One region of the Rothia sp. HMSC068E02 genome, then DNA from elsewhere that is predicted to be linked to it. Evidence: riboswitches for the same ligand, from Rfam matches in the RefSeq annotation. Region 1 holds a riboswitch; each other region holds the start of a gene.

What was found. Region 1 has a riboswitch for S-adenosylmethionine ahead of HMPREF2919_RS06785 (ABC transporter ATP-binding protein). Riboswitches for the same ligand answer to the same signal wherever they lie in the genome.
Region 2: another riboswitch for S-adenosylmethionine. It lies ahead of HMPREF2919_RS08300 (bifunctional o-acetylhomoserine/o-acetylserine sulfhydrylase); the one in region 1 lies ahead of HMPREF2919_RS06785 (ABC transporter ATP-binding protein).
Region 3: another riboswitch for S-adenosylmethionine. It lies ahead of HMPREF2919_RS06435 (methylenetetrahydrofolate reductase); the one in region 1 lies ahead of HMPREF2919_RS06785 (ABC transporter ATP-binding protein).

What each region holds. Positions count from the first base shown of each region.
Region 1 covers NZ_KV812887.1:78,825-86,526, forward strand. Annotated here, with positions in the region: gene HMPREF2919_RS06775 (ABC transporter permease) at 185-1,027, opposite strand; gene HMPREF2919_RS06780 (aliphatic sulfonate ABC transporter substrate-binding protein) at 1,027-2,091, opposite strand; gene HMPREF2919_RS06785 (ABC transporter ATP-binding protein) at 2,156-2,992, opposite strand; SAM riboswitch class I at 2,997-3,093, opposite strand; SAM riboswitch class IV at 3,269-3,377, shown strand; gene HMPREF2919_RS06790 (LLM class flavin-dependent oxidoreductase) at 3,492-4,919, shown strand; gene HMPREF2919_RS06795 (YchJ family protein) at 5,089-5,532, shown strand; gene HMPREF2919_RS06800 (NCS2 family permease) at 5,675-7,123, opposite strand; gene HMPREF2919_RS06805 (NCS2 family permease) at 7,485-7,702, opposite strand, start outside.
Region 2 covers NZ_KV812894.1:237,092-244,793, forward strand. Annotated here, with positions in the region: gene rsgA (ribosome small subunit-dependent GTPase A) at 1-150, opposite strand, end outside; gene HMPREF2919_RS08285 (hypothetical protein) at 235-1,080, opposite strand; gene HMPREF2919_RS08290 (ABC transporter permease) at 1,082-1,942, opposite strand; gene HMPREF2919_RS08295 (ABC transporter ATP-binding protein) at 1,939-2,925, opposite strand; SAM riboswitch class IV at 3,256-3,368, shown strand; gene HMPREF2919_RS08300 (bifunctional o-acetylhomoserine/o-acetylserine sulfhydrylase) at 3,472-4,818, shown strand; gene HMPREF2919_RS08305 (homoserine O-acetyltransferase MetX) at 5,009-6,352, shown strand; gene HMPREF2919_RS08310 (MerR family transcriptional regulator) at 6,708-7,058, shown strand; gene HMPREF2919_RS08315 (MerR family transcriptional regulator) at 7,197-7,702, opposite strand, start outside.
Region 3 covers NZ_KV812885.1:1,372-9,073, reverse strand. Annotated here, with positions in the region: partial or broken gene HMPREF2919_RS06440 (ATP-binding cassette domain-containing protein) at 1-920, opposite strand, end outside; SAM riboswitch class I at 1,337-1,453, shown strand; gene HMPREF2919_RS06435 (methylenetetrahydrofolate reductase) at 1,571-2,476, shown strand; gene metE (5-methyltetrahydropteroyltriglutamate--homocysteine S-methyltransferase) at 2,624-4,951, shown strand; gene HMPREF2919_RS06425 (MFS transporter) at 5,469-6,908, shown strand; gene HMPREF2919_RS06420 (M13 family metallopeptidase) at 7,016-7,702, shown strand, end outside.

The DNA of each region.
Region 1 (7,702 bases):
GGGGCGCGGGGCGGGGTTCATCATCATCATTCAGTAGGCGACAGGTTTCCCCGCCGACTTCTTTCTCCGGCGCGTAGCGATGATTAGCTCACCTTCAGAGGAGCAACCACGCGGCGGACATCTCTCCTAAAACTCAGCGCGTGCTGAGCATTGCGTTTAGCTGTGGTGCTAATTGCTGGTGGCGTTAGTTGCTGGGGTACTTCGCCTTCACCCAGCGCTCGAAAACACCCACCAGGGCGTCGGTAATCTTACCGAGCACCGCCAGCGCCACAATAGCCAGCAGCAGGCGGTCGGTGCGACCGTTGTTCTGCGAGTCGGTCAGCAGGTAACCCAGGCCCATGGATGCACCCAGCAGCTCAGCGGCGACCAGGAACAGCCACGCCTGAGCCAGCGCCAGACGCAGACCCGAAACGACCGACGGCAGAACCGCGGGAAGCTGAACCGTGGTGAACAGGCGCAGACCCTTCAGACCGAAGGCGCGTGCCGCCTCCACAAGCTTGGGGTCAACGTGCGCCAGAGCCGCAGAAACCGTGGTGTACACCGGGAAGAATGCACCAATAGCAACCAGGGTCACCTTGGAATTCTCACCGATACCGATCCACAGCAGAAGCAGCGGAACCCACGCCAGGGACGGCACGGCACGCAGCGCACCAATGGTCGGTGCGGCAATCAGACGCACCGGCGCAGACAAGCCAATCAGCGCACCCAGCACCAGGCCGAGCACGGCACCAATACCGAAACCAATCAGCACACGCTGAGTAGAAATCGCCACGTGGCGGCCCAACTCGCCGCGCTGCGCCAGCTCAACACCGGCGCTGACCACACGGTCGGGGGAGGGCAGCTGAACCTGGGTGAACACGCTGTTCGTGCTCAGAATATACCAGAGGGCAATCAGCGCCAGGGGAAGAATCAGGCCCAGGTACTGCTTACCGGCGAACGGGTTCGACGGCAGCTTCACGGAAGAGACACGCTTCTCGGCACGCTCAGCGCGAGCGCTGGAGGCGGCGGTAATCGTTGCGGCGGTCATTACTTCTCAACTACCTTCGCGATCTTCTCGACGGCTGCGCTGTCAGCCTTCTTTGCGAACTGGTCGTCCACAATGCTGTTCAGCGCCTTGTCCACGTCGGACTGGGAAGGAACGTCGCCGGACTCCACCAGGATCGGGCCGACACCCTTCAGAACCTCAACCTGCTTAGCGCCCGGAACCGGGTCGATATCCAGGTGGGTGCGCTCCATGACGACCTGGGCGGTCTCGTGCTTAATGCCGGACTCCTCCTCGACAATCTTCACAGCCTCTTCGGGGTTCTTCTTAGCCCAGGCGCGAGCGTACTCGTACACGTCCACGATGGTCTGTGCGGCGGTCGGGTTGGACTGAATGAACTTCTCGGTCGCGTTCAGGAATCCGTAGGTGTTGAAGTTCAGGTTGCGGTAGAAGAGCACGTCGCCGCTTTCCACCTCGGCGGCAGCCATGATCGGGTCCAGGCCGCTCCACGCGTTGACCTGACCGTTATCCAGGGCGGTGCGGCCGTCAGCGTGCTGCAGGTTCTGAATGGTCAGGTCCGAAGCAGAGATACCCTCCTGCTTGAGTGCCTGCAGCAGCAGGAAGTACGGGTCGGTACCCTTGGTCACGGCAACGGTCTTACCCTTCAGGTCCGCAACCTTGGTGATGCCCGAATCCTTGCGGGTCACCAGTGCCGACCATTCCGGCTGCGAGTAGAGGCTAATGACCTTGATGGGGGAGCCGTTCGCGCGTGCCAGCAGCGCCGCCGAACCGGCGGTCGAGCCAACATCAATATTGCCGCTACGCAGCGCCTCATTCGCCTTGTTCGAACCAGCCGACTTGACCCACTCAACCTTCTTACCCTCCGCGGCGAGGGCGGTCTCAAGCCAACCCTTCTTGCGGATAATCAGGGACAGCGGGTTGTAAGTCGCGTAGTCAATGGTCACGGTGTTCTGGTCGCCACCACCGGCAGCACCGGAGGCGTTAGCGGAACCGGAACCTTCGCCAGCGCAGGCGCTGAGCAGAGTAGCAAAAGCGGCGGCTGCGGCAAAGGACTTGAGGGCGGTACGGCGAGACGGGGAGTAAGTCATGATGAAATCTTTTCGCTTCTGAAGATGATGATGTGATGTGTAAGAAATGCGTTTCGTGGCGGCTTTAGGCGTTATCTTCCACGCCGAGCTCAGCCAACAGTTCGCTACGCAGCGCCGTGATCTCTGCATCGGCGCGGTCACGCGGGTGAGAACGGTCAACGGTCACGATGCGCTGGATGGTGGCGGGCGCCTCCGGGGTGTCCTTACCGAGGACAATCACCCGGTCAGAGAGGTACAGCGCCTCTTCCACATCGTGGGTGACCAGCAGAATCGTGGTCGGGTCTTGACGGTGCACGTCCAACAGCAAATCCTGCATGTTGATGCGGGTCAGCGCATCCAGAGCACCGAAGGGCTCGTCGAGCAGCAGCACGCCGGGGTTGCGTGCGAGCGCTCGTGCCAGGGACACGCGCTGAGCCATACCGCCTGAAATTTCCTTGGGACGGTGGGTTGCGTATTCGCCCAGGCCGACCAGGTCGAGCAGGCTCGCTACGGATGCTGCGCCTTCAGATTTTTTGGTGCCCTGCGGCAGTCCGAGCGCCACGTTGTCGGCGACGGTGCGCCAGGGGAGCAGGCGCGGTTCCTGGAAACCGATAGCTACGCGGGGGTCGAGGCCGGTCACTGCCTTCTCGCCGATACGCACGGTACCTGCGGTGATGCGGTTCAGGCCTGCTGCTGCACGCAGGAGGGTGGATTTGCCGCATCCGGAGGATCCGATGACGGAGATAATCTCGCCGGGGGCTGCGGTGAAGGAGACTCCGCGAAGAACTTCGTGGGTTCCGCCGGGCACGGGGAAAGACTGTCCGACGTCTTCAAAGCTCAAGGGGACGGCGGCGGTGGATACGGCACGGCGGCCGTTCTTTTCACTGGTGGGTACGTCAGTTACTGCACTGTTGAGTGTCATGTCACTTCCATCGTTCCTGGCGTTAGCACCGGGGGCGGAAGAATCCGTGTCGGTTGCTGCGACGTCGTGGAGCCAGGTCTCTCAGTCGCTCTGGATGGTTTGCTTCTCCCACCCTATGGGCTGTGGCGTGCCTCAATCAACCCGGCGGGCGCGTATGAATTTCTATGACCGTATATTTCGCATTTATCACGAAATATTTCGGTTCCACGTCACAAAAAGATTTTTTCGTCACAAACGTGACCTCCCTCCCGTGCGCCCCGTACACTCAAACCACGAGATCATGAGTCCCGGCGCTAAGCTCTGGCTAGCCGGGCGGCAACCCTCTCCCGTAGCGGGGTGCCCCAGATGATGATCTGGCCTCAACGTTACGAGGCAAGTACGGCGCGAACGCGCCACCTGCACGAAGGCCACCACCGAACGCAGAAGGCAAGAAGGAGGCGGCGCGCGGGGTGCAGGGCACTAACCCGATCGTCCCCGATCATTCGCGAAAGGAAAATCGATGGCTGAGCAGAAGAAGCGCATCGTAGTTAACGCATTCGAAATGACCTGCATTGGTCACCAGAGCTTCGACCTCTGGCGTCACCCGCGCTCCCGCGCAACCGAGTACAACACCATCAAGTACTGGACTGACCTGGCTAAGACCCTTGAGCGCGGCCTGTTTGACGCCGTGTTCATCGCTGACGTGGTCGGCATCTACGACGTGTACAAGAACTCTGCCGCTCCCGCCATTGAGGGTGCCGCTCAGGTTCCCGTGAACGATCCCGCAACCCAGATTTCTGCAATGGCTGCAGTGACCGAGCACCTCGGCTTCGGCGTGACTGCTGCCGCTACTTTCGAGCAGCCCTACACTCTGGCTCGCCGCTACGCCTCCCTCGACCACCTCACCGAGGGCCGCGTCGGCTTCAACGTTGTGACCTCTTACCTGCCTTCGGCTGCTGAGAACCAGGGCCTGCCCACCCAGATTCCGCACGACGAGCGCTACGAAATCGCCGACGAGTTCCTGGACGTCTGCTACAAGCTGTGGGAAGGCTCCTGGGAAGACGGCGCAGTCATCAAGGACCGCGAGCGCGGCATCTACGCTGACCCCTCCAAGGTCCACCCGATTGGTCACAAGGGCAAGTACTTCTCCGTACCCGGCATCTCCCTGACTGAGCCGAGCCCGCAGCGCACCCCCGTGATTTTCCAGGCTGGCGCATCCAGCCGTGGCCAGCAGTTCTCCGGTAAGCACGCTGAGGCTGTGTTCATCAGCGCCCTGCGTCCCGACCTGACCCGCGTTGTGACCGACCGTATCCGTGCCGCTGCCGAGGAGCAGGGCCGTAGCCGCGACGACGTCAAGATCCTCGCAATGCTCTCCGTCATCGTGGATGAGACCGAGGAGAAGGCAAAGGCAAAGTACGAGGAGTACAAGAAGTACGTGAACCTCGACTCTGCACAGGCTATTGTCGGCGGATGGTCCGGTGTTGACCTGTCCCAGTTCGACGAGGATGAGGTCCTGAACTACGTGCAGACCGAGTCGATTCAGTCCTTCCTGACCCCCTTCACCCTGCAGGCGAAGGACAAGAAGTGGACCCGCAAGGACATCGCTGAGCACACCACCCTCGGCGGTATGGGCGAGGTCATTGTTGGTGACCCGGTTCAGGTTGCTGACGAGCTGGAGCGTTGGATCGACGAGGGCGGCCTGGACGGCATCAACCTGGCGTACCACGTCTCCCCGGGTTCCTTCGAGGACTTCATCGAGTACGTTGTTCCCGAGCTGCAGAAGCGCGGCCGCTACCGCACCGAGTACGAGGGCAACACCCTGCGTGAGAACATCTTCGGTAAGGGCCACACCAAGGTTGCTGACAGCCACCCGGCTGCTAAGTACCGCGGCGCATACGTGGGCAAGCCTTCGGCTGCTGACACCCCGGCTCGCGCAATCGCTGAATAAGCGTTGCCGCTGAAGCGCACCGTGTAGGTTCGCTCAAACTTAACGATTGAAAACAAGAACGCCCGTTCTGCTGGAGGATTTGTATCCCCGGCGGAGCGGGCGTTTCTTTGCGCTGTGCTTTCTTGATGCGATGCCTTCTTGACGTGGCACGTTCTTTATACTGGGTGGCATGACTGAACTGAACCAGGTTGAACTTAACCATGATGACCGCTGCCCCTGCTCGAGCGGCGAGGTGTACGGCGCCTGCTGCGGCAGGTTCCTGGGCGAGTTTGCCGCCTCCGGCACGCTGACTGCTCCCGCGCCGGAGCAGCTGATGCGCTCGCGTTTTACCGCGTTTGCGACAGGGGATGCGGCGTACTTGCTGGCGAGCTGGCATCCGAGTACTCGCCCGGCGACGCTGGAGTTGGAGGATAATATCTGCTGGTATCGCCTGGATATTCTGGGTGCTTCGGGTGGCCCGTTTGATGCGTCCGGTACGGTGGAGTTCGTTGCGTATTACCGTTCGGTGCCGGGTGTTCCTGCGGAGGAGCGGGTGAAGGGCAGTATGCATGAGCTGTCGCGCTTTGAGAAGGTGGGCGGCGCCTGGTTCTACGTGGATGGAGACGTCCGCTAAGTCTCGTCACTTTCCCTGCCTCTCGTACATGCTGAGTGCGGGTGGGCAGATAAAGAAATGGCAGAATCATTCCGAAACCGGAACGATTCTGCCATTCTTTGTTGACGCCTCTCAATGAGGCTAACTATCGGGGCTAGCGGACTTAGCTAGTCCAGCCGTTAATGATGCCCATACCGAAGTAGATCACGAACACCGCGGACACCAGGTACATCAGCCAGTGCACGTCCTTACCGCGGCCCTGCACCAGGCGAATGAAAGTGTACGCCACGAAGCCGGCACCAATACCGTTCGCAATCGAGTACGACAGCGGCATGAAAATAATGGTCAAGAACGCCGGAATACCCAGACCCCAATCGGTCCAGTCAATATTCACGGCCTGGCGAATCATCAGGAAGCCGACCACGACCAGCGCCGGAGCAACCGCCTCGAAAGGAACGATGGTGACCAGCGGCGAAATGAAAATCGCCAGCAGGAACAGCACACCGGTCACAATGTTCGCAAAGCCGGTGCGTGCACCCGCACCAATACCGGTAGCGGATTCCACGAAAATCTGGTTCGCCGAACCGGACGCTCCACCACCGACAACGGAACCGAAAGCGTCCACGAGCAGGACCTTGTCGATGTCCTCAACCTTGCCGTCCTTCATGGTGCCAGCCTCGGCGGCAAGACCCACCGAAACGCCCATCGCGTCGAAGAACACGGACAGCAGAATGGTGAACACCAGCAGCGAAGCAGCCAGCGGACCGATGTGGGTGAATGCGCCGAACAGGTCAGCGGAACCGATGAGGGAGAAGTTCGGGGTGGTGAACTTCATGTCCGCAAGGGAAGGCACGTTCAGGGACCAGCCGGTTGCCGATTCCTTCACGGAACCGGAGGGGACAACCGCCTCCAGAATCAGGGACAGCGCGGTGGAGGCGAGCACGCCCCACAGGATCGCGCCCTTCACGTTACGGATGAACAGGGCGATGGTGAAGAACAGGCCGAAGAGGAAGACGAGGGTGGGCCAACCGAGCAGGTGACCGCCCGCGCCAAGGCTCACCGGAACGGTGGTGCCAGCTGCGTCAGGCATGCGGCGGATAATGCCGGAGTCGACCAGACCGATAAAGGAAATGAAGAAGCCGATACCGACCACAATCGCGGTCTTGAGCGACTCAGGGACCGCCTCAAACACCGCGGTACGGAAGCCGGTGAGCACCAGAACGGTCATGATTAGACCGGCAAGAACGACCAGGCCCATGATGTCTGCCCAGGTCAGGTTCGGGGTGGTGGCAATGGTGGAGGCGAGCAGCGCGTTCACGCCCAGGCCAGCCGCCATGGCGAAGGGCTGCTTGGCGATAACACCCATGAGGATGGTCATCACGCCGGCAACCAGCGCGGTCACAGCTGCGACGGGTGCGATACCGAGGGTGCGTTCGGATGCGTCCTTGCCGAGGCCGATGACGAGGGGGTTCAGCACCACGATGTAGCTCATGGCGAAGAACGCGGCGAGGCCGCCGCGGAATTCTGCGGCGATGGAGGAGCCGCGTTCGGAAATCTTGAAGTAGCGGTCGAGTGCGCTGGTGGGCGCTGCCGCCTTCTGGGGTTCAGACATGTGAGGATCCGTTGATGTTGTTCGGTGTGTACTGTGTTGCGCCGCCGGTTTCCGCCGCCGGTTTCGCGGCTAAAGCTCGCGGGTAAATTTCACGGGCGAGGCTCGCGGGTAAGTCCCGGGTTGGGCGCCACGATGGTTCAACCATTGTAGGCGCCGCCTCCTAGCTTGTGCCGTTGAAACGCGTTGTGTGCGGCGGTTCAGTCGGTGATGTGGTGTTTCCCCGACCCCTGCAACCAGAATTGGGTAGTTGGGGTAGAGGGAAGAATAGCGCAGGGCGGGGTACCGGCAACCCAAAGGTGCCGATACCCCGCCCTGATGGTGCCCGCGTCTCCACGTGTGGAGGGTGAGACACCTGATGTATTTAGTGCATCCAGCCGGTAATCAGGCCGTTAGCGAAGAAGATGAGGAACACTGCGGAAACCACGTACATGAGCCAGTGAACTTCCTTGCCGCGACCCTGCACCAGGCGGATGAAGACGTAGGACAGGAAGCCTGCGCCGATACCGTCCGCGATGGAGTATGCCAGCGGCATGAAGATGATGGTCATGAACGCGGGGATACCCAGACCCCAGTCGTTCC
Region 2 (7,702 bases), on a different contig from region 1:
GCAGCGGGTGCGGTGCACGGCGCTGACGCGGGCGAGGGTGAAATCCTCGAGAGTACCGTCGAGGGTGAACGCGGCGCGAATTGCCGCGCCCTGCCAGGAGGGGTCGAACCCTAAAGTCTCTAAGGTGTATGAAGCGGGAGTAACGGTCACAGGAATAGTCTTTCTTGGTCGCGGCGCCCGGGTAGCGGGTGAGTAAACGGTTTGTTCTTTTTATCTTTTCTTGGGTTTCAACACTTATAGCAGCGAGGCGCGGGCACCGGCACGGATACGGCGGGTGGCAAGGAAGGTAAGCCCCAATCCGATTGCGGCGTAGAGTACCGCCAGGGCGGTGTCTGCCTCCAGGGACGCAAAGAGCTCCTGGGTGGCGCCGCCCGAAACGCTGCCGGGTGTCTCCAAAGCCGAAATATCCAGCGCCTGCACCAGCCGGGACCCGGGAACCCAGGAACACACCCAGGCAAGCCACGCCGGATAGGTACTCACCGGCACAATCACGCCCGCGCTGACCGGCAGAACAATAGACAGAACATTCGAGCCCGTGTACGGATCCGACAGGTACAGACCGAGCCCGGCGGCAAAAATGCCCAGGCAGACCCCGCCCAGAATCGCAACCGGCATCAGCGCAATGGCTCCAATCAGAAGCCCCGAAGCCGCCCCGGTAGAGGGTGCCGTGAGGGACAATAACCACACGATGCCCACATTGCTCAGACCCGTCACGGATGCCAGCAACGCGGGTACCGCCGCCGCACCGAGCCAGTAGCCAGCATCCACCGGGCGAGCCGTACACACGTACTCGAAGACGCCAATCCACCGGTCGGTGGCAACGCGCGCGACAATACCGGCTGCCACGGAGCTGAGGGTGGCAATCAGAGCAGACGCGCAGCCGATGCGTACCGTATCGTTTGCGGCAAGATCAGCACCCAGAAGCACCGTGAAAAGCACGTTGAGGCCCGGCACGAGCACCAGGGTCGTGATAGCCGTTCCGAGGGTTGCGAAGGTAATCGACGACGACCAGCCAATAGAGGCGGTCGACAGTGCCCGACGCGCCACGCCGGGCAGAGAATCAGTAGAGAGAACACGCACGCTACATCGCCCCCAGGGTGCCGCGACGGCGGGCGGAGGCGAGAGCCTTCCGAGCAAAGAGGAAAGCACACAACGCCCAGATGAAGCTCACGACCAGGGTCTGAATTACGGGCAAGAGTGCATCCGCCGGGGTAGTGATGGCGGTACGCCCAAGTAGCAGGTGAACCGGCGCCTGCAGGGGAATGAGCGTGCCTACAGCATCTAGCCAGGCTGGCGCTTCAATGGTCGTGAAGAGAACCCCGGAAAGAATAAAAACCGGCACGAGCAATAGCTCCTCGTAGGCGATAGCGTTCGGCGTGGCCACGAAGAATACCGCAATCATGCACGTGATCGACAGGCACGCAAGCCACAGCAGGGGAACGCCCAGAACGTAGCGCGGCCAGAGTATCGAAAAATCCGTGACCTGCGGGTTGAGCGTCACAAGAGCCCAAACTGCCCACGATAGGGGCAAGGCAGCCAGACCCACAATGGAGGCGCTTGAAACGATAGCCGCCAGCACCCGCACCGGAGAGATTGACCCCGAACATAGGTACACGAGGGTCCCACGGAAACGCTCGAAATTGATGATGCCCGCAGACACGATGCAGACCGACCACATGCCCACAATGCCCGCGCGGGTCCACGCGAGGGTCGGGTCAACGGAGTGACCCGCGGAGCTCTGCGTTGCCGCATGCACGGCGAGCGCCTGAAGGATGACCGAGCCGAGTACCGTACTGATGAGTAGCTGAATGAAGTAGGGGACCGTCAGAAACTGGCGCAGGCTAAAGCCCATGAGTCGCAGTTGGCGGGCGCACTCCTGCCACAGGTCGTACCGTCGACCCTGCCGCTGGAACTCTTCCGAGCGTTGCGTCTGAGCGTTCATCGCTTGAGCCCCTCCGCCATTGCCAGGTATGCCTCTTCCAAGGTTGCCGGTCGCGTGTACGGTTCGGTTCGTGCCCCAATGCGTGAGGCGGCAAGGCCCTCCGCCAGGATGCGGTGAGCCTCGCCCGCCTCGAACGTGGCGCGCTCGCCGTGCCAGTAGAGGGTCAGTTCCCAGCCGGATCCGCGCGGGGCAAACAGCACCGCCGCCTTATCGCCGAGGAACCCGCGGAGCGTATCAATGCCCTCGGTGGCGGTGGGGTCCACCTGAACCACGGTCGTGGCGGCAATACCTGCGTGCGCGGCAATATCCTCGAGACTGCCGCTCACAGCAACGGAGCCAGCGCCCAAAACGGTAATAGTGTGCGCCAAATCCTCGATTTCGCCCAGCAGGTGGCTCGTCAGCAGAATGGCGGCACCGTCTTCCGCGAGAGAACGGATGAGGGTACGCACGGTTAGGGCGATATCGGGGTCGAGCCCGTTGGTCGGCTCATCCAGCAGGAGCAGGGCGGGGGAGCCGAGCAGGGCGCGGGCAATATGTAGGCGCTGCTTCATGCCGCGGGAAAACTCCTGGACAGGCCGCGTTGCCGCATCGGTGAGTTCCACACGGGCTAGGGCATGCTCCACCTCGTGTCGTCGGGTCCGCCCGGAAACCCCCGCAACATCGGCGAAGAACAGCAGATTGTCGCGGGCACTAGCGCGCGGGTAGAAGCCGTTCTCCCCGCCCAGTGCGAGACCCACGTGACGGCGCGCCCGCTGCGGGTCGGCGATAGCGTCAATACCGTTCACGGTGAGGCTACCGCCGGTGGGTGTGAGCAGGGTCGAGCACATCTGCACGGTAGTCGTTTTGCCCGCACCGTTGGGGCCGAGGAGGGCATGAATCTCACCGGAACTGACGCGAAGCGACACACGGTCGACGGCGGTAAAAGCGTTTTCACCTTTGCCAAAGACGCGGCTGAGCTGCGCCGCATCAAGAACAAGAGACATGGTAGGTAACCTTCGGGTATGACCCTCTGGCCCCTATACCGGAGGGATGCTGAGCAGGATAAACGGCGTAGCGAGTTGTACCCTGCGTGAGTGTATGTGTCATTTCAGTGTACCGAAAAACCGTAGATAAAAGTGATGGGGGTTACTGTGTGGATGGTGGGTGTCCGCCTCCGCATCTCGATTGCCTCGTCCTCGGATTGCCCCGGCACCGTCGTTCGCGTTTTATGACAGACGTTAAAAAACGTCATCTTTGCAATGAAATGTCTTAAAGTACCGCGCACCCACAAAATCCTTGACCCCGCCCCGTGCCCTATGACACTCTAAATAACAGGTCAAGAGCGCCAGCGATAAGCCCCAGCTAGCTGGCCGGCAACCCTCCTCCGCGGTGGGGTGCCCTGGGTGAAGACCGGGCGGCACGCACAAGCGTGACGCAAGCGCGGGACCGATGTGACCGAAACCGGTACATCAATCGTGACAGGATTATTCGACGACGATTCCTGTACCGTCGGCATGCGGCCCCTTAAGAATCCCCAATAGGAGCCACGCATGAGCAACAACACTACCGTCCCGACTCCCGCCAACCCCGCCGGTTGGAAGTTCGAAACCCGCCAGATCCACGCAGGTCAGGCGCCGGATGCCGCAACGGGAGCTCGGGCACTACCTATCTACCAGACCACTTCCTTCGTCTTTGACAGCGCCGAGCAGGCAGCGAACCGTTTCGCCCTCGCCGAGCTGGGCCCCATTTACACTCGCCTCAACAACCCCACCCAGGAAGTCATCGAAAACCGTATCGCTTCCCTGGAAGGCGGCGTAGGCGCGCTGCTGCTGGCATCCGGTCAGGCAGCTATTACCTACGCAATCCTGAACATTGCCGGTGCAGGCGACCACGTTGTTGCTTCGCCCTCCGTGTACGGCGGCACCTACAACCTGCTCAAGTACACCCTCGCCGACCTGGGCATTGAAACCACCTTTGTTGAGGACCCGGACGACCTGGACGCATGGCGCGCCGCAGTACGCCCCAACACCAAGCTCTTCTACGGCGAGTCCGTGCCCAACCCCCGCAACGACGTGCTCGACATTGAGCCCATCGCCAAGATCGCGCACGAAAACGGCGTACCCCTGATCGTGGACAACACCGTACCCACCCCGTACCTGCTGCGCCCCATCGAGCACGGCGCAGACGTAGTCGTCCACTCCGCCACCAAGTACCTGGGCGGCCACGGCACCTCCATCGGCGGCGTGATCGTTGACTCCGGTAACTTCGACTACGGTGCAGACCCCGAGAAGTTCCCCAAGTTCAACCAGCCCGCCCCCGGCTACCACGGCCTGGTCTACGCACGCGATTTGGGTAAGGACTCCGCGTTCGGCGCGAACCTCTCCTACATCCTGAAGGCGCGCGTCTCCCTGCTGCGTGACACCGGCGCCGCAATCTCCCCGACCAACGCCTTCAACATCGGCATCGGTCTGGAGACTCTCTCCCTGCGCATCGAACGCCACATCGAGAACGCCACCAAGGTCGCCCGCTGGCTCGAAGCAAACCCGCAGGTCGAGAAGGTCATCTGGGCTGGCGTGGAATCCTCCCCCTGGTACGAGCGTGCACAAAAGTACCTGCCCAAGGGCCCCGGCGCGGTTCTCGGCTTCACCCTCAAGGACGCAACCCTGGAGCAGACCCGCGACTTCGTGGACGCCCTGAAGCTGCACTCCAACGTGGCGAACATCGGTGACGTGCGCTCGCTCGTAATTCACCCCGCCTCCACCACCCACTCCCAGCTTGCCGCTGAGGAGCTGGAGAAGATCGGCGTGTACCCGAACTTTGTGCGCCTGGCAGTTGGCATTGAGAACATTGATGATATTCTCGCCGACCTGCAGCTGGGCTTTGACACCCTCTCCTAAACGGTGATGTAACCCGCAGGTGGACCGGCAAGCTACGGCTTTTCGGTCCACCTGCGGATTCCCCGTTAGGGAGCGTTTTGTCACTGCGCGGCGCTGATGCCGCCCCACCCGTTGCTTCTTCTACCCGTAGACGAGTACCCCGCTCACACCCGGCACTACCTTGCCGGCCAAACCCAGTGAAGGGACCCCCATGACCACCCAGAGCACTAGCCAGTCCGGTACCACGCTGTCCAGTTCCAAGCAATCCGGCACTATCAACCAGCCTGTTACCGCGCCCATCCCCGTGGCGGGCACTCAGCGCGAACACCCCGAAGCGCAAGGCTACCTGCGTCAGCTGAACATCGGCGACCTGGAGCTCGAGTCCGGCGTGACCCTGCCGCAGGTCACCATCGGCTACGAAACCTGGGGCACCCTCAACGAGGCTGGCGATAACGCCATCCTGATTCTGCACGCGCTCACCGGTGACACGCATGTCTCCCGCGGCGTACCCACCCCCGACATGCCCGCCCCGCTGATTCGCGCCATCGAATCGGACGGCTGGTGGGAAGGCATCGTGGGCCCCGGCTCGGTCGTAGACACCAACCGCTACTTTGTGATTGCCCCCAATATTCTGGGCGGTTGCTACGGCTCCACCGGACCGGCAAGCATTATTCCGGAAGGCTACCCGGGTGCCGGTGAGCACTGGGGTTCCCGCTTCCCGCAGGTAACCATCCGTGATTCTGTGCGTGCTGAGGCGCACCTGGCACGTGCCCTGGGCGTGACCAGCTTCCGCTACGTGATTGGTGGTTCTCTCGGTGGCGCTCGCGCCCTGGAGTGGGCGGCAACCAATCCCGAGCTGGTGCGCGGATGCGCGGTGATTGCCTCCGGTCCTTCGGCTACGGCGGAACAGATTTCGTGGGCACACACCCAGAATATTGCGATTCGTTCGGACGCGAACTTTGCCGGTGGCGACTACTATGACGGTCCCGCGCCGCTGACCGGTCTTGCCCTGGCACGCCGTATTGCGCACACCACCTACCGCAGCCCCGCCGAGCTGGAGCACCGCTTCGGCCGCGAAGAGAACCGTGGCGAAAGCACCGTGGGCGGCTCGCTGGGTGAGCCGCGTGGCCGCTACGCCATCGAAAGCTACCTGGACCACCACGGCGCCAAGCTGGTTGAGCGCTTTGACGCGAATAGCTACCTGGCAGTGAACGAGGCACTGATTTCGCACGATGTGGCGCGTGGCCGCGGCACCCTGGCGCAGGCGCTGGCGCACACCGATTGCGAGTGGACGATTGCGGCGGTGAACACGGATCGCTTGTTCTTCCCGCACGAGTCGCACCGTCTGGCGGAGGCGCTGCCCACCCCGGTCGCCGTGGATATTATCGAGTCGAACCACGGCCATGACGGCTTCCTGATTGAGGCGAAGCAGGTGGAGAAGATTCTGGCGCGCGCCCTGGGTGTTGAAGATGAATCTGCTACCCCGAGCGAGGCGCAGCGTGAGCGTGAGGCGCTGGACTCGATGACTCGTCTGTACGGCGCTGTTACTCGCTAACTCAACCGGCACCCGAAGGCGTTTCACGCATCCTGTTGAATGTTGTTTTATCCAAACAGTGGGTGTGGGATTGTGAGGGAATGACTGGGTATTCTCAACTGTCCTTCCGCCCACCGTGAATTAACCTTCACCCTTAGGGTTATGTAATAGAATGCCGGGCGTTCGTATGATGCGAGCGTCCGGCATTTTTTCTATCTTTTTGAAGTGTGTTGTGCCAAGTCAGGGAATATTTTCCGGTTTTTCTGGCACTTTTTGAAAGCTCCGCGAGATACCGCGGAAGCAGCCTCCTGTTGCACTGGAAGGTAAGGGTTCTCAGTTTGCTTTAGACCCGCTCTAACCCCATAGCATTAACGCTGTGGTAAGTATTCAAGAGGTAGCGGAGCAGTTGGGGGTGAGCACCCACGCCCTGCGCTATTACGAAAAAGAGGGGCTCATTGCGGTGCCCCGTGATGCTCACGGAACCCGTATTTTTGATGAGGAGTCTATCTCCGCAGCACGGTTTATTGCTACCTGCCGTCAGGCCGGCATGAGTCTTGCCGACATTCGTACAATCTTGGACAATCCGGATGATCATGCACTCTCCGTTGATGTGATGGAGCGAGCCCGCCGAAAGATTGAAAACGAGATTGCGGGGTTGCAGCAGAACCTTGAGCACCTGGATCGCCGTATTCAGGAGCACCGCAGTCACCTCGATGGCACCCGCTAGATAACCGTCTAATTTTCATGCAGGTATGCACGCCGACGCCCGGTATTCCCGACGTGGGGAATACCGGGCGTATTTTTGTGCTCAGCTTTCACACTCAGCTACTCACCCCTAGTTACTGGGTATTTTCAGCCCAAAGATTTAACCCCAGGTAGCTTCCTCGGGGTTGACACCGTGCGCACGAGCGTTCTCAAAGATGACCTCCCTCAGCCACTCCGCAAGCCCAGGCGCAAGCTTCTCGTAGTGCGCCTTAAAGCGGGCATCCTCAACATAGCCGCGCGCCAGAATCGCGTGCTTGGCGGGGGTGACCTCAAAGAAGAACAGGGAGGCGCGGTGCCGCTCGGCGAGCGCGTTTGCCTCCTCGCTGCCCGGCTGCACGCCGCGGTTGAACGCCTCGACGAGGGCGTGTTCTACTTCCTCAACCTGCTGTTTGCCGTTCTGCCAGTCGGCACGGTCCATTGACGCAGTACGGCGCTGGTACTCGGCCCAGTCGTCAGTTTTTCCGTAACGGTCCTGCGCCTCCTGTTGGTGGGTGAGGCTGAATCCCTCGCCCATAATTTCTGCTTTCTCAGCAGCGCTGAGCTGCTCATTCTTAGGTGCCATAGCGTCCTCCAAAAGATGTTCGATGGTTTCAAGCATGCGCCCGT
Region 3 (7,702 bases), on a different contig from region 1:
GAAGTTTTTATCTCAGAAGCATGGTCGTAAGTATCAGAGTCGCACACCCTTCGGAATTGCTGAACAGATAATGCTCCATTAATAATCTGGCCGAATGAATATCCCACCTCTTGGGTCGCGTTAACACAGGCAATGATTCCAATCAGCGATCCGGCCACATACGATATATCGGCGCCTGAATCCACAAGGAAGTACAGGGACGCAAAGAGTAAGACAGAGCAAAGTAGCCCGGCAACCATGGAGACGATTCCTCTAACACTTTCAAGGCTCAATTCCCTACCGGCCGCCCGGCGTCGCCAGGACGCTACGCGTTGCGAGAAAAATCGGGAGGCTCTCATGAGGTGAAGTTCTTGGGCTCGACTCTGAGCCATCAGATTGTCTAGATAGTAGTTCTCTGCCCGATAATCCTCGTACATTAGGGTGTAGATAGCGTAATCACGTTTAGCGAGAATCACCATTGCAATGGCTAGGGGCAATGAACACAGTGCCGCAAAAATTGCTGCCACAATGCTGACGTTCGCGATATTAAGACAGAGAAGTAACACCATTGCGAAGGCACTCACCAGTGTCATAACTGACATGGTGTGAACCTGCAATTCCTGTTTCGATATTGCCTCTCTAGCAGCACGTATATCTTCCTGTGATTTTGTGCTACTTATATCAGATAACGGAAATGTAGATAACCTGTTATTTAACATGCAGTGAACCCGATAATTCACCTTTGATTTGAGGATAAGCATGTTACTTATGACCCAGCGTTTAGCAATGATATTAATTCCAACGACAAGGGCAAGAGCAACAATATAAATCCATGCTGTGCCACCATTTGAACCGCTCAAGGCTGATACTGTATTACCGATCAGCAGGGACTGGCTCAGGGGAATGCAGGCTATGACGGCTAGCGATAGGGCGACGCTCACTAGGGTCCCAGGACAGGTTTTCCAGGCTAGGCGGAAGGACCAGAGTATAGAAGAAAATAGCTTTTTCATTCTCACCACGCTCACAAAGTCGTATTGAACTCATCTTTGAGCCCTACAACTCCTCGATGAGCAGTTAATGAAGCACGGCTGTACTTTGCTAACTAACTCTACTCTTCAATGAAATATAAAACACACATATTCGTGCGTGTCCAAGAATATTAAGCAGGCGTATCTGTGATATTTTCAGGCATCCAGGGGTCAGCCGACAGCTCTACCCGCAACGCCCCCAGCACCCTTCGTCATAGTCAGTCATATTAAGTTCATATTTCGCCCCCGATGTCATGTCCAGAAATATTAGGACATCAACCGCCGCATCCCTTGCGCCCCCTCGGAGGCAGTGGGTAGAGTGAAAGCGTTATCTATCAAGAGCGACCGAGAGATCTGGCTCGTCGACGTCGCAGCAACCTCGCCAGTATCCCCCACCGTCACGGTGCAGGGTACGGACAAGGTGCTCCCGCCAGAACCGATAGAGAAGAATACCCTTCGGCACCCCTTGATGATGCGCACCCGCAAGCCGGTGGCGCGCATCCTGCAGAAGAATTCGCGCACCCTCCCGGTGCGTATCTATCGGGTGAACACGAAGGATGGTTATGACGACAGTTCACCCGGCTCTTTCTTTTGAGCTGTTCCCTCCGCGCTCACACGCAAGCTGTGAGTCGCTGCTCCACACCATTGCGGAGCTTGAGGGCACCAACCCCGACTACGTGTCGGTCACCTACTCCGGTGACGCGAAGCGCCGCCAGAAGACCCTGGCGCTGCTCGACCACATGGTACACGAAACCTCCCTCACCCCGCTGGCTCACCTGATTTGTGCAGGCCACTCGGTGCATGAGCTGGAGCGTGCGGTGCGCCTGATCCTGGGTCTGGGTGTGCGCGGCTTCCTGGCTCTTCGCGGTGACATTCAGGAAGGTCAGGATTCTGAACTTCCTTTCGCCCGCTACCTGGTGGAACTCATTCGCCGCGTGGAACGCGAAGATTTCGCCCACCTGGCAGCTGGCAAGGTGTCGATTGGTGTGGCGGCGTACCCGCAGAAGCACCCCGAGTCCGCATCCCTGCTGCAGGACATTGAGATTCTGCTGTCCAAGCAGCGTGCCGGCGCGGACTTCGCGATCACTCAGGTGTTCTTTGAGGATGAACGCTACAGCGCCCTGGTCGATTCGGCACGCCTGGCAGGTGTGGACATCCCGATTATTCCGGGCATCATGCCGGTGACCTCACTGAAGCGCCTGCGGAACCTCTGCCAGATGGCGGGCATGGAGGTCCCGACGGACCTCGCCTACGCCCTAGAGACCGCAACCAGTAGCGCTGAGCTGCACCGCATCGGTGTTGAGTATGCGTTGAACCAGTGCCGCACCGTGATGGATGCGGGCGCACCGGGTCTGCACTTCTTCACCTTCAACGAGCATGCGGCGGTGCTGGACGTTCTGGACCAGCTGGACCTACCCCGATACAGCAACCGTTTCTCTCAGCCGCTGAGCGAACTGGAATACGCCTAACCCCCATAACGCTCCTTGTCGGATGCGTTTCCATAATCTCCCCCACAAATATTCCGGGAGTTACGACCCCCGTTTCACCGCCCACCGCTGGGTGGCGAAACACCGGAACTGACTCCCACATCTATCCCCAGTAAAGGAAAAATTACTATGTCGAACACCGCATTCCCCGCCGCAACCATTGTTGGTTACCCCCGCGTGGGCCGCTTCCGTGAGCTGAAGAAGGCTCAGGAGGCTTTCTGGAAGGGCAAGGCAACCCTGCAGGAGCTGCAGGACACCGCCGCTGACGTGCAGCGCACCTACTTCGAGCGCGTGACCGCTGCCGGCCTGAAGGCTGATAACTACTCGATTCCGGCAACCTTCTCCTACTACGACCAGGTGCTCGACGTTGTTCGCCTGTTCACCCTGGTTCCCGAGCGTCTGGCTGAGGCTAAGGATGCACGCGGTCTGCTGGATCTGCCCGGCTACTTCGCACTGGCGCGCGGTACCGAGACCCTGCCCCCGCTGGAGATGACCAAGTGGTTCGACACCAACTACCACTACCTGGTACCCGAGATTGGTGCCGGCACCGAGATTAAGCTGAACCTTGAGGCTATTGACGAGCAGCTTGAGGTCGCAAAGCAGGCTGGTGTGAAGGTTCGCCCGCAGATTGTTGGCCCGCTGACCCTGCTGCTGGGCGCTAAGGCTGAGCAGGGTTCCGCTGAGGACTTCTCCCCCGTTGACCGTCTGGATGAGTTCGTTGCCGCTTACGCTCAGGTGCTGGAGCAGCTGGCTGAGCGCGGTGTTGAGTGGGTTCAGCTGGATGAGCCGGGCCTGACCGTGGACCGTGCCGACAACGCGAAGGTTGCCGAGCTTGCCGAGCGCACCTACCGTGCCCTGGCTGCAGGCGAGAAGCGCCCGCAGATTCTGGTGACCAGCCCCTACGGTTCCCTGCGTGAGAACCTGCCGGCGCTACTGGGTACCGGCATTGAGGCTCTGCATCTTGACCTGGTGCACGGCGTGTACTCGAAGGCTGAGCTGGAGTCTGTTTCTGCCGCGGGTGTGCACCTGGTTGCCGGTGTTGTGAACGGCCGCAACGTGTGGCGTGCTGATGTTCGTGCCGCCCTGAAGACCCTGGAGGCGCTGCCCGGCGCATCCGAGGGTGCCGTGTCGGTTTCCTCCTCGACCTCCCTGCAGCACGTGCCGCACGACCTGGCTCTGGAAGACCCCGCCGAGGTTCCCGTGGACGGCCTGGCGTTCGCCGATCAGAAGGTCGCCGAGATTGCACTGCTGGCTCGTGGCCTGGCCGAGGGTGAAGCCGCTGTTGAGCCCGAGCTGAAGACTGCTGACGAGGCGCTGGCTCGCTTCGCCGCCGACCCGCGCAAGCACAACGACGAGATTCGTGCCCGCGCCGCAGCTGTAACCGCCGAGGACTTCGACCGTCCGACCATTGACGTTCGCCGCGCGGCTCAGGCTGACCTGAACCTGCCGAAGCTGCCGACCACCACCATCGGTTCCTTCCCCCAGACTGCTGAGATTCGCCGCCACCGTGCGGAGGCTCGTGCGGGCAAGATTTCCACTGAGGAGCTGAACGGCTTCCTGCGTGACGAGATTGCCTCGGTTATCGCACTGCAGGAGGAGCTGGGCCTGGACGTGCTGGTTCACGGTGAGGCTGAGCGTAACGACATGGTTCAGTACTTCGCCGAGAACTTCGACGGCTTTGCAACCACCCGCCACGGCTGGGTTCAGTCCTACGGTTCGCGTTGCACCCGCCCCTCGATCCTGTTCGGTGACGTGAAGCGTCACGGTGAGGGCCTGCGCGGTGAGGCGTTCACCGTTCCGTGGAGCTCCCACGCACAGTCGCTGAGCGACAAGCCCGTCAAGGGCATGCTCACCGGCCCGGTGACGATTCTGGCGTGGTCTTTCGTGCGTGACGACCAGCCGCGCCGCGAGACCGCTAACCAGGTGGCTCTGGCTCTTGCCGACGAGATTGCCGACCTGGAGGAGGCGGGCATCCGCATCATTCAGGTGGACGAGCCGGCTCTGCGCGAGCTGCTGCCCCTGCGCCGCGATGAGCAGCCGCAGTACCTGGATTGGTCGGTGAACTCCTTCCGCCTGGCTACCAGCGGCGTGAAGGATTCCACTCAGATTCACACCCACCTGTGCTACTCGGAGTTCAACGAGATTATCGACTCGATTAACGCTCTGAACGCTGACGTGACCAGCATTGAGGCGGCTCGTTCGCACATGGAGCTGCTGGCTGACATTCCGGAGAGCTTCGTTTCCGGTCTGGGCCCGGGCGTGTGGGACATCCACTCCCCGCGTGTTCCTTCGCAGGAGGAGATTGAGTCCCTGCTGAAGGCTGCGATTGGTTACGGCACCATTGCTGACCTGTGGGTGAACCCTGACTGCGGCCTGAAGACTCGTGATTACGAGGAGACCAAGCAGTCTCTGCGTCACCTGGTGGACGCCACCAAGGCGATTCGCGCGTCCCTCTAGGAGGCGCCTCTTGGTTCCGCTGCCTGCTGCGGGTTGACCGGATGATGGTTTGCTCGCGGTAACCTGCGGCAGGTGGCGGTTGTTCGGCTTCGTGCCGGTATGCGTACCGACTGTATGCCGAGCTTTTGGGGATAGATAACGGGCCCGCCCGTACGGTTTTTCTTCTGCACTGTACGGGCGGGCTTTTCTGTGCTGTTTTGGGGCGCCAATGCACTGGTGTTCAAGTGGTTTTTTATTTGAACTTAGGGTATAAATTACTCTAATTTTAAGTGTGGTCTGACCAAAACACATACTTACTCAACCGAGAAAGTATTTATATTCATTACACGACTTGAGGCAATGTTGCCCAGTAGACAGATGTACATCACACAGATTTAGCACTTCCCCGTAATTCCGGGATAAAAACAGCATTAATAGAATAATCACTCTGAATATCCGTTCACCCTAGTGAACATTCTACTGAAAACATTCCCATCAGATTAGCATTTTTATAAGCCGCTGTTTTTAGAATTCCAGCATGACTACTACCACTTCATCAAAGAAGAAGAAGGGTTCTGTACCCCGCTGGCTCGCAATTCCGGCGCCCAAGCCTCAACTGAGCGAGGCTGAAGTTAATGCAAAGTACCCGCGCATGCGTCTGCAGGTTTTCATGGGTATTTTCATCGGTTACGCGACCTTCTACCTGATTCGTAACAACGTCCCGCTGGTCACCCCGATTCTGACCAAGGAACTTGGCTTCAGCAACGCGGCTATTGGCGCGCTGTCTACGGCGCTGCTGCTGGCTTACGGTTTCAGCAAGTTCTTCACCGCAATGATTTCTGACCGCTCGAACGCGCGTCTGTTCCTGCCCATCGGTCTGGTGCTCTCGGGTGTTGCCAACATCCTGCTGGCTATGACCGGTTACATGGGTGAAGGTGCGGGCGCGGCGGGCTACGGTGCCGCTATCGCCTCCATCATGGCGACCATTATGGTCTTCAACGGCATCTTCCAGGGCATGGGCTGGCCGCCCTCGGGCCGCGTGCTCGTGAACTGGTTCTCCACCAGCGAGCGCGGCGCGAAGGTTTCGTGGTGGAACACCGCCCACAACGTCGGTGGTGCGCTGTCCGGCCTGCTGGTTGCGTGGGGCTTCTCCATGTTCGGCAAGACCTGGGAAGTTGCTTTCTGGTTCCCCGCAGTTATCAGCTTCGTTCTGGCGTTCGTGGCGTGGCTGCTGATCCGTGACAACCCCGAGGCTGAGGGTCTGCCCACCGTTGATGTGTACCGCAACGACCCGCACAAGGTTGAGTCCACCGCTGAGGATCGTGCAGAGTCCACCTGGACCACCATCCGTAAGCACGTGCTGACCAACTCGACCATGGTGTACCTGGCTCTGGCGAACGTGTTCGTGTACACCCTGCGTTACGGCGTGCTGGTGTGGGCACCGAAGTACCTGCACGATGTGCGCCACGCTTCCCTTGAGGGTGGTATTGCGGGCTTCTCGATTCTGGAGCTTGCCGGTATTGGTGGTACCGTCCTGTGCGGTTACGTTTCTGACCGCATGTTCAAGGGTCGCCGCTCCCCCGCGGGTATCCTGTTCCTGATTGCGACCGTTGGCGCGATTCTGCTGTACTGGCTGCCTTCTTCGGATGCGCCGCTGTGGATTGCGTACGTTGCGTTGGCTCTGATTGGTGGCCTGATTTACGGCCCGGTCATGCTGATTGGTCTGCAGGCTATTGACCTATCCCCCTCGCATGTTGCGGGTACCGCTGCGGGCTTCACCGGCCTGTTCGGTTACGCGTTGGGTGCGACCCTGGCTTCTGCCGGTATCGGCATTATTGTTGACCACTGGGGTTGGGGCACCGCGTTCGTCTTCATGATTGTGTGCTCGGGTCTGGCGGTTCTGTTCCTCTGGCTGGTTAACGGTGCTGAGAAGCGTCTGATGGCTGAGCGTGCAGAGAAGCTGGCGGCTCAGGCATAATTGCCCAGTCTTTCGTGTAGGGAAGCCACACGTTTGCTGGTGAGTCACCATATGGTGGCTTGTCGGTAATCGTGTGGCTTCTTACGTTAAGAACCTAGAATGGAACCATGACTACTAACTCTGGAATCACTAAAGAATGGGTGGATGAAACCGTCAAGCCGGGCGACGATTTCTTCCGCCACGTCAACGGTAAGTGGCTTGCTACCCACGAAATCCCGGCGGACCGCCCCAAGGACGGCGGCCTGTACACCCTCCGCGATAACGCAGAGAAGCACGTGCGTGAGCTGGTGGAGAAGATTGCGAAGGAGCAGCCGGAGTCCCGTATTGGCGCACTCTACAACTCCTTCATGGATGTTGAGAAGATTGAGGCGGACGGCCTGGAGCCGCTGCTGAAGGAAATCGCCCCGATTCTGAACTCGGCAACCCCCTCCCACCTGGCTGTGACCCTGGCGCTGCTGTCTCGTGCGGGTCTGCCGCAGCTGTTCGCCTGGTACACCAGCAACGACCCGAAGGACCCGAAGAACTACACGTTCTTCCTGTACCAGTCGGGTCTGGGTCTGCCGGATGAATCCTACTACCGTGAAGAGAAGCACGAGGCTGCATGCGCGGCGTACGTTGAGCATATTGCCCGCATGTTTGAGCTGACCGGTCTGGCTGAGGGCTTCGGCCTGACCCCGGAGCAGGCGGCTCAGCTGGTGTTCACTCACGAGTCTGAGCTGGCTCGCCTGCACTGGAACGTCGTGGAGAACCGCGACGCCGAGGCGACCTACAACCCGTACCAGGCTACCGAGCTG